Regions from separate parts of the Streptomyces sp. NPDC041784 genome, predicted to be linked through region 2. Evidence: riboswitches for the same ligand, from Rfam matches in the RefSeq annotation. Region 2 holds a riboswitch; the other holds the start of a gene.

Region 1 (4,402 bases), on a different contig from region 2:
GGTGGTACCCGCGGACGGCCAGCAGCCCGGCCAGCTCGCCCTGCGACCCGGCGTTCGGCTGGAGCGACACCTTGTCGTACCCGGTGACCTCGGCGAGCCGCTCCTCCAGCTCCCGGATGAGCGTGAGGTAGCCCTCGGCCTGCTCGGCCGGCGCGAAGGGGTGCAACTGCCCGAACTCCGGCCAGGTGACCGGCTCCATCTCCGTCGTCGCGTTGAGCTTCATGGTGCAGGAGCCCAGCGGGATCATGCCCCGGTCGAGCGCGTAGTCCCGGTCGGCGAGCCGGCGCAGATAGCGCAGCATCGCCGTCTCGGAGCGGTGCTGGTGGAAGACCGGGTGGGTCAGGATCTCGTCGGAGCGCAGCAGCCCGGCGGGCAGCGTCTCCCCGGTGACCGCGTCGAGCGCCTCGATGTCACCCTCAACCCCGAAGGCCGCCCAGACGCCGGCCACCTGCGCCCGCGCGGTCGTCTCGTCACAGGCGATCGACACCGTGTCGGCGTCGACGAGGTGCAGGTTCACCCCGTTGTCCTGCGCCGTGGCCACGACCTCGGCGGCCTTCCCCGGCACCCGGACGGTCAGCGTGTCGAAGTACGCCTGGTGCACGACCTCCACCCCGCCGGCCGTCAGCCCGGCGGCCAGGATCGAGGCGTACCGGTGCGCCCGCCACGCGATCGACCTGAGCCCCTCGGGGCCGTGGTACACGGCGTACATGCCCGCCATCACGGCGAGCAGCACCTGCGCCGTGCAGATGTTGCTGGTCGCCTTCTCCCTGCGGATGTGCTGCTCTCGCGTCTGCAGCGCGAGCCGGTACGCCCGGTTCCCGTCGGCGTCCACGGACACGCCCACGAGCCGCCCGGGCAGGCTGCGCGCGAACTTCTCGTGCACGGCCATGTAGCCGGCGTGCGGCCCGCCGAAGCCCATCGGCACGCCGAACCGCTGCGTCGTCCCGATCGCGATGTCCGCCCCCAGCTCACCCGGGGACGTCAGCAGCGTCAGCGCGAGCAGATCGGCGGCGACCGTCACCAGCGCCCCCAGCTCGTGCGCCTGGTCGATGACCGCCTTGATGTCGCGTACGACGCCGGAGGCGCCCGGGTACTGGATCAGCACCCCGTTGATCTCACGCCCCGCGATGTCGGCCGGAATCCCGTCGGAGAGGTCGGCGACCACGACCTCCACCCCGGTCGGCTCGGCCCGGGTCTCGATCACGGCGATGGTCTGCGGCAGCACGTCCGCGTCGATGAGGAAGAGACCCTTCTTGTTCTTCCCCATCCGTCGGGACAGTGCCATCGCCTCGGCGGCGGCCGTGCCCTCGTCCAGCAGCGAGGCGCCGGAGGTGGGCAGCCCCGTGAGGTCGGCGACCATGGTCTGGAAGTTCAGCAGCGCTTCCAGCCGGCCCTGCGAGATCTCCGGCTGGTACGGGGTGTAGGCCGTGTACCAGGCCGGGTTCTCCATCACGTTCCGCAGGATCACCGGGGGCGTGAAGGTGCCGTAGTACCCGAGCCCGATCATGGAGTCGAGCACCTGGTTGCGGTCGGCCAGCGACCGCAGCTCGGCCAGCACCTCGGCCTCGGTGCGCGCGCCCGGCAGGTCCAGCGCATCGGCGTTCTTGATCACATCGGGGACCGCGGCGGCGGTCAGCTCGTCGAGCGAGCCGTACCCGACGTGCGCGAGCATCTTGGCCCGCGCTTCCTGGTCGGGCCCGATGTGGCGCTGTTCGAAGGGGATTCCCCGCTCGAGCTCGGAGAGCGGAATGCGGTAGGCGGTCATTGCGGAGGCCTCCTGGTCTGACACGACCTTCGAGGGGCACCACGGCGCGGGTACCCGGACGGCCTCCCCCTCTGTCATCTCAACCTGAGAGCTTCACCGGCCGCCCGCAAGGGGCAGCCGGCTTTCACCGTCGGTGAGAGCGGAGGCCGTCGACAGACACCCGCTCTGCTTTCCAGAGTGACCTCGTCCGTGCGGTACGTGGGCCTGAGAGATTCCGGGGAGGATTTGCTCCTTCGGCGCCTCCGGTGATGTCCGGAGGACTCTCCCGCACGGGGTCAGCAGCCGTTGCCAGACTACCAGCGAGGTCAACGCCACCTCCTTCGAGTGGCCGCGCGCCCCAATGTGCTCTTTTGTAGTGCTTACGGATGAGTTGCGACCAAGTGGAGGGCCCGTGCAGACCGACATCGATCCGCGCAACCTGATCGGCCGCAAGGCGTTCGACCGCAACGGCACCAAGATCGGCACCGTCGACGAGGTCTACCTCGACGACGCGACCGGCGTGCCCGAGTGGGCGGCCATACGCACCGGCCTGTTCTCCCGGGACGCCTTCGTCCCCCTGGAGCCCAGTGAGCTGATCGAGGGCACCCTCCACATCCCCTTCGACCGGGCCCTGATCAAGGACGCCCCCGACTTCGGCGTGGGCCGGCACCTCTCCCCCGACCAGGAACTCCAGCTCTACCACCACTACGGTCTCGACGTGGCCGCCCCTCCCCCACTCCCGGACCACCACTTCGGCCGCCTGGCCGGCACGGACGACAACTGAGACACAGGCGACCCGTGAGCCCCCTCAGGCGCACTCCCGTATCAGCGCGGCAAGCAACCCGGCCGGGTCGTACAGCGGGCGGGCGCCGCCGGTGACGACTTCGCGCGTGCCCGCGTCGACCGGGTCGGTGCGCGCCCAGTCCGTCGAGGTGACGCCCAGCTCGACCTCCAGGCCGGTGGCCGTGGCATGCCGCCACTCGGTGACGGGCCCCCACGCCTGAACCCGGATCACCTCCCCCAGACCCAGCTCACCCAGCCACGCACCGCCCTCCCCGTACCCGGACAGGTCCGTCGTCAGCGCGACGAGATCCACATCGGAGTCCGGACCCGCCGTCCCCCGCGCACAGGAACCGACCAGCAGCCGACGACATCACTCCGGTTCGCCGCCCAGCGGGTGACCCGATCGGCCACCCGGCGCATCTCGGCCTCCCGCTCCGAGGACAACCCGGCGGCGGGGTTCACGGACCGATCCCCCTGAAGTTCCATCCCGCTCTCCTCCAGCACGGCAACTCCCCGTCACTCCACAGCATCCGGTCTTCACTCTGCGTAACGGACCGCTCCCGTCAGGAGTTCCCAGCCGCCGCACCCGGATTTCCGGCCTCCGAGTCCCCCGCCGCGATCCCGACCGGCCCGCCGTCCTCCCCGGGTCTTCGCCGCACCAGCGGCAGCGGGTCCGCCGGCTCCAGATCCGGGTCGTCGACCCGGAACGTCCGCACCCGCCCCGGCTCCGAGTCCGGCGTCTCGAACCGCACCGTGACCCGGCCCAGCCCACTTCCCTGCACCCACCCGGGCCCGAACTCGGCATGCCGCACATCGTGCCCCGGACGCCACCGGTGCTCGGCCGGCACGACCTCCTCCGCGACCGGCTCGTCGGGAAGCTCCTCCTCGGCCGCCGCCCCCCGCTCCTCGGCCGCCCGCCCCTCGGCCGCCTGCGCGAACAGGTCCTCCTGGGTAAAGTCCGCCAGACCGCTGACCCCCACGCCCAGCAGCCGCACCCCGCCCGTCGTGTCCACGGAGTCCAGCAGCCTGGCCGCCGCCTCCCGCACCACCGCCGGATCGTCCGTCGGCCCGCGCAGGGTCTCGGACCGGGTGAGCGTGGAGAAGTCGTACCGCCGCACCTTCAGCACAATGGTCCGCCCCGACAGACCGGCCCCCCGCAGCCTGCGCACACACCGCTCCGCCAGCCGCTGCACCTCCAGCTCCACCCGCACCCGATCGTGGATGTCCACGTCGTACGTGTCCTCGACCGACACCGACTTGGCCTCCCGCTCGGCCACCACCGGCCGGTCGTCACGCGCCAGCGCCATGGCGTACAGCCCGTGCCCGTGCGCCTTCCCCACCAGCCGCACCAGCTCGTCCTCACCGGCCTCCGCGAGTTCGTCGACCGTGGTGATCCCTGCCCGCCTCAGATGGTCGCCGGTGGCCGGCCCCACTCCCGGCAGGGTGCGCACCGACATGGGCCCGAGGAGCGCCCGCTCGGTCCCCGGTTCGATGAGCACCAGGCCGTCGGGCTTGGCCTGCTCGGAGGCGATCTTCGCGAGCATCTTCGAGGCCGCGAGCCCCACCGACCCGGTGAGCCCCGTGACGTCCCGGATGTCCGTACGCAGCCGGACGCCGGCCAGCCGCGCCGACTCGCTGTCCCAGGCCGTCTCCCCGGCCTCCAGGTCGACGAACGCCTCGTCGAGGCTCAGCGGCTCCACCAGCGGCGACAGAGCCCGCAGCAGCGCCATCACCTGGTCGCTGATCGACCGGTAGAACGAGAAGCGGGGCACGAGGTAGGCGGCGTTCGGGGCCAGCCGCCGCGCCTGGCCCATGGGCATCGCCGAGTGCACCCCGAAGACCCGCGCCTCGTAGGAGGCCGTGGCGACCACCCCG
Region 2 (4,402 bases):
GTCTCGGCGTCCACGTGGTAGGCCACCACGTCGAACTGCTTGCCAGAGAAGTTCAGCCGCATCCCGTGGGTCAGGTGGCCGCCGTGCGCCAGGTCCAGGCCCAGGATGGTGTCCCCGGGCTGGGCCAGCGCGAACAGGGCGGCCTGGTTGGCGGAGGCGCCCGAGTGCGGCTGGACGTTGGCGTACTCGGCGCCGAACAGCTCCTTGATCCGGTCGATCGCGATCTGCTCGGCCACGTCGACGTGCTCGCAGCCGCCGTAGTAGCGGCGGCCCGGGTAGCCCTCGGCGTACTTGTTGGTCAGGACCGAGCCCTGCGCCTCCATGACCGCGAGCGGAGCGAAGTTCTCCGACGCGATCATCTCGAGCGTGGACTGCTGGCGGTTCAGCTCGGCGTCGACCGCGGCGGCGATCTCCGGGTCGAGCTCGTGCAGGGGCGTGTTCAGGACGGACATGCGTCTACGACTCCTCAGCCGGCGGTGTAGGCGGTGTACTCGTCGGCGGACAGCAGTTCCTCCTGCTCGCCCGTCGCGCGTACCTTGAACAGCCACCCGCCCTCGAAGGGGGCGGAGTTCACCAGCGACGGGTCGTCGGCGACGTCCTGGTTGACCTCGACGATCTCGCCGTCGACCGGCGAGTACAGCTCGCTGACCGACTTGGTCGACTCCAGCTCACCGCAGGACTCGCCCGCGGTCACCGAGGCACCGACCTCCGGGAGCTGGACGAAGACCACGTCGCCGAGCGCGTTGGCCGCGTGTTCCGTGATGCCGACCGTCGAGACGCCGTCCTCGGCGACCGACAGCCACTCGTGCTCCTTGCTGTAGCGCAGCTGCTGGGGGTTGCTCATGGCCTGAATTCTCCTGTACGCGGGGGAGTGCTGGTGAATGGGGGACTGCTGGAAACGTGCGTGAGCAGCGTAAATGTGCGCAGTGTCACCTGCGCGCGGCGCGCGGTGGCTACTTCTGGCGCTGGTAGAAGGGCAGCGCCACGACCTCGTACGGCTCGTGGCTGCCCCGGATGTCCACGCCGACGCCCGGGGTGCCCGGCGCGGCGTGCGCGGCGTCGACGTAGGCCATGGCGATCGGCTTGCCCAGCGTCGGGGAGGGCGCGCCGGAGGTGACCTCGCCGATCACCTCGCCGCCCGCGACGACCGCGAACCCGGCCCGCGGGACCCGGCGGCCCTCGGCGACCAGGCCGACCAGGACACGCGGCGGCTTCGCGGCGGCCCGCTCGGCGGCCTCCAGGAGGGCCTCGCGGCCGACGAAGTCGCCCTCCTTCTCGAACTTCACCACGCGCCCGAGGCCCGCGTCGAAGGGGGTCAGCGCGGTCGACAGCTCATGCCCGTACAGCGGCATGCCCGCCTCCAGGCGCAGGGTGTCCCGGCAGGACAGACCGCACGGGACCAGCCCGACGCCCGCGCCGGCCTCGGTCAGCGCCTCCCACAGCCGCACGGCGTGCTCCGGCTTCACGAACAGCTCGAAGCCGTCCTCGCCGGTGTAGCCGGTGCGCGCGATCAGCGCGGGGACGCCGGCGACCGTGCCCGGCAGGCCCGCGTAGTACTTCAGACCGTCGAGATCGGCGTCGGTGAGGGCCTTGACGATCCCCGGGGACTCGGGCCCCTGGACGGCGATCAGGGCGTACGCGTCGCGGTCGTCGCGCACCTCGGCGTCGAAGCCGGCCGCCCGCTCCACCAGCGCGTCCAGCACGGTCTGGGCGTTGGAGGCGTTGGCGACCACCATGTACTCGGTCTCGGCGAGCCGGTAGACGATCAGGTCGTCGAGGATGCCGCCGTCGGCCCGGCAGATCATGGTGTAGCGGGCCCGGCCGGGCCGCACGCCCCCGATGTTGCCCACCAGGGCGTGGTCGAGCAGGGCCGCGGCCTGCGGGCCGGTGACGGTGATCTCGCCCATGTGCGACAGGTCGAAGAGCCCGGCCCGCGTGCGCACGGCGGTGTGCTCGTCGCGTTCGGAGCCGTAGCGCAGGGGCATGTCCCAGCCGGCGAAGTCGGTCATCGTCGCGCCGAGCGAGCGATGCAGGGCATCGAGCGCGGTGTGACGGAGTTCTTGCGTACTGCTCACGGTCGGTCGTCTCCCAAGGCATGACAGGCGAGGTCGTTCCTCCCCATCTGTCATCGGAACCTGAGAGGTTCGCCATGACCGCCCGCTGCGCGCGGAAACGGGTCATGGTTTGCACCTTGGGTGGGACCACCGGCGACGGTGGCCCGCTTTTCAGATGTGCCTCGCCCGCGCGGTAACGGTGCCTGAGAGATTCAAGGGAGGGACTTGCTCCTTCGGCGCCCCAGCGAAAGGCTGCTGCTGGGAACTCTCCCGCGCGGATTCAAACGGCCGGTATGCAGTTGGCGCGGACATCATTGCACGGCACCCCCCGGTCGCGGCAGGCCGCATCTGTAACCGGCTTGTGGCGGTACGCGCACGAAAACGCGAGACATCACGGATTACCTTCTCTTTACGTTCGATGGGGAGAAGACTTACCTGACCCCAGGGGAAGGACGATCACGGTGAACAGGACCTCGGCGAGGACCAGGGCATTCGCGACCACCTCGGCGCTCGCGCTGCCCGCGCAGCCGGCGGCCCCGGCCAGGGTGGCGTCCCGGGCGCGGCCCGCCCCCGTCGTCCGCGATCTGCGCGACCGCTCCGGCCGCAGCCCGCACGGCCTGCTGTTCGGCCCCCACGACCTGGTGGTGGTCACCGGCCTGCCCGGCAGTGGCAAGTCCACGCTCATGAAGCGCGCGGTCACCGGCCTGCGCATCGACTCCCAGGACACCCGCGACCGCTGGGACGCCCGCGCGCCCCGCTTCCTGCCCTACGCCCTCTACCGCCCCCTGGTCCGTCTCGCCCACTACGCCGGACTGCGCCGCGCCCTGCGCACCGGCGAGGGCGTCGTCGTCCACGACTGCGGTACGCAGGCCTGGGTGCGCGACTGGCTGGCCCGCGAGGCCCGCCGCCGCGGCGGCACCCTGCACCTGCTCCTCCTCGACGTCACCCCGGGCGCGGCGCTGGAGGGCCAGCGCGAGCGCGGCCGCGGTGTCTCGCGGTACGCGTTCCTGCGCCACCGCACGGCGGCCGCCCGGCTGCTGCGCTCGGTGGAGCGCGGCCGGCTGCCCGCCGGCGTCGGCGCGGCGATCCTCCTCGACCGCGACGCGGCGAACACCCTGCGCCGGATCGGCTTCACCGGCTGAGCCGAGGGGCCGGGCGGCTCCCGGGGGCGTCGGCGGGCCTCCGAGGCTTCCCCTCCGCTTTCGTCGGGCCGGGGAAAGTGCCCCTTGTACCCGTTAGCCTTTCAGCCAGACCAGTGGTTCCCAGCAGGCGGTAGGTAGATGGACTTCCCACCGGCGGACTTCCCGACGGCATTCCCGGCACAGGCACACCCCCACCCGCACGGCGGATGGCCCGGCAACGAACTGGAGGAGGTGCTCTCCGCCTCCCTCGGCGTCCCCGGTGCCGGCGGGCGCATCGTGGAGGTGCTCGGCCGCAGCTTCGTCTGGGTCCCGCTGCCCGCCGGCGGCGGGCCCGACAGCGTCCCGCTCGACCTGCCCGCCATCGAGCTGGAGGGCCAGGCCTACGTGCCCGTGTTCAGCTCCGAGGAGCAGCTCCGTCAGGTCGCGGGCGCGCACATGTCGTACACGATCGCCCCGGCCGTGGAGTTCGCGCGCGGGCTGCCCCCGCAGGTCGGCATGTTCGTGAACCCGGAGGGCGTGGTCGGCGTCCCGCTGCCGCCGCCCGCCGTCGCCGAGCTGTGCCGGGCCGGCCGCACCCCGCTGGACGGCCCCGCGAGCGGCGGCCGCGTCCGCCTCTTCGAGCCCGACTGGCAGGACGACCCGGTGGACTTCCTCGCCGCGGCCTCGGCCGAGTTCGACGCCACGGGCGTGGTCCGCACGGCCCGCCGCTGCCTGGCCGCGATCGAGACCGCCGACCCGGTGATGTTCGTCGGCGTCGAGCTCTCCCACCTGGACGCCGACGTCCGCGAACTCCCCCTGGACGCCCTCGGGCGCGCCATGGGCCGCACCCCGGTCCGGTGGCCCGTCAACCTGATCCTCCTGGACGTGGCGCAGGACCCGGTGGGGGAGTGGATGAAGGAGCAGGTCCGCCCCTTCTACCAGCGCTAGGGGCACCACCCGAGGCGCGCGGGCGGCCGCCCGACGAGCCACGACGCACCGGCACCCGCGCACGCACAACAGGTGCCGGGCTCCTGGGCGCTTAAGCTGTTCTCATACGCGGGGCAACTCAAAAAAGAAGGGGCGGTACAGGTGAGCGCCAGCGGCATCGCGGCCGGACAGGTCGAGCACATGCTGCGCCAGGTCACGCCCGGGCGCTACGACGCCTACGAGGCGCTCCTGCGCGCCCTCGCCACCCCCGCCTCCGGCCAGGTCTGGATGCTCCTGTGG

The links. Region 2 has a riboswitch for glycine ahead of gcvT (glycine cleavage system aminomethyltransferase GcvT). Riboswitches for the same ligand answer to the same signal wherever they lie in the genome.
Region 1: linked by a shared signal. The riboswitch ahead of gcvP (aminomethyl-transferring glycine dehydrogenase) and the one ahead of gcvT (glycine cleavage system aminomethyltransferase GcvT) in region 2 are both predicted to bind glycine.

What each region holds. Positions count from the first base shown of each region.
Region 1 is NZ_JBVJAB010000068.1:2,355-6,756, forward strand. It holds gene gcvP (aminomethyl-transferring glycine dehydrogenase) at 1-1,765, opposite strand, end outside; glycine riboswitch at 1,948-2,043, opposite strand; gene ACZ6D7_RS46970 (PRC-barrel domain-containing protein) at 2,157-2,528, shown strand; gene ACZ6D7_RS46975 (hypothetical protein) at 2,553-2,840, opposite strand; gene ACZ6D7_RS46980 (DNA polymerase IV) at 3,091-4,402, opposite strand, start outside.
Region 2 is NZ_JBVJAB010000035.1:36,516-40,917, forward strand. It holds gene glyA (serine hydroxymethyltransferase) at 1-452, opposite strand, end outside; gene gcvH (glycine cleavage system protein GcvH) at 467-844, opposite strand; gene gcvT (glycine cleavage system aminomethyltransferase GcvT) at 954-2,075, opposite strand; glycine riboswitch at 2,113-2,235, opposite strand; glycine riboswitch at 2,236-2,337, opposite strand; gene ACZ6D7_RS40815 (AAA family ATPase) at 2,510-3,196, shown strand; gene ACZ6D7_RS40820 (enhanced serine sensitivity protein SseB) at 3,335-4,123, shown strand; gene ACZ6D7_RS40825 (enhanced serine sensitivity protein SseB C-terminal domain-containing protein) at 4,265-4,402, shown strand, end outside.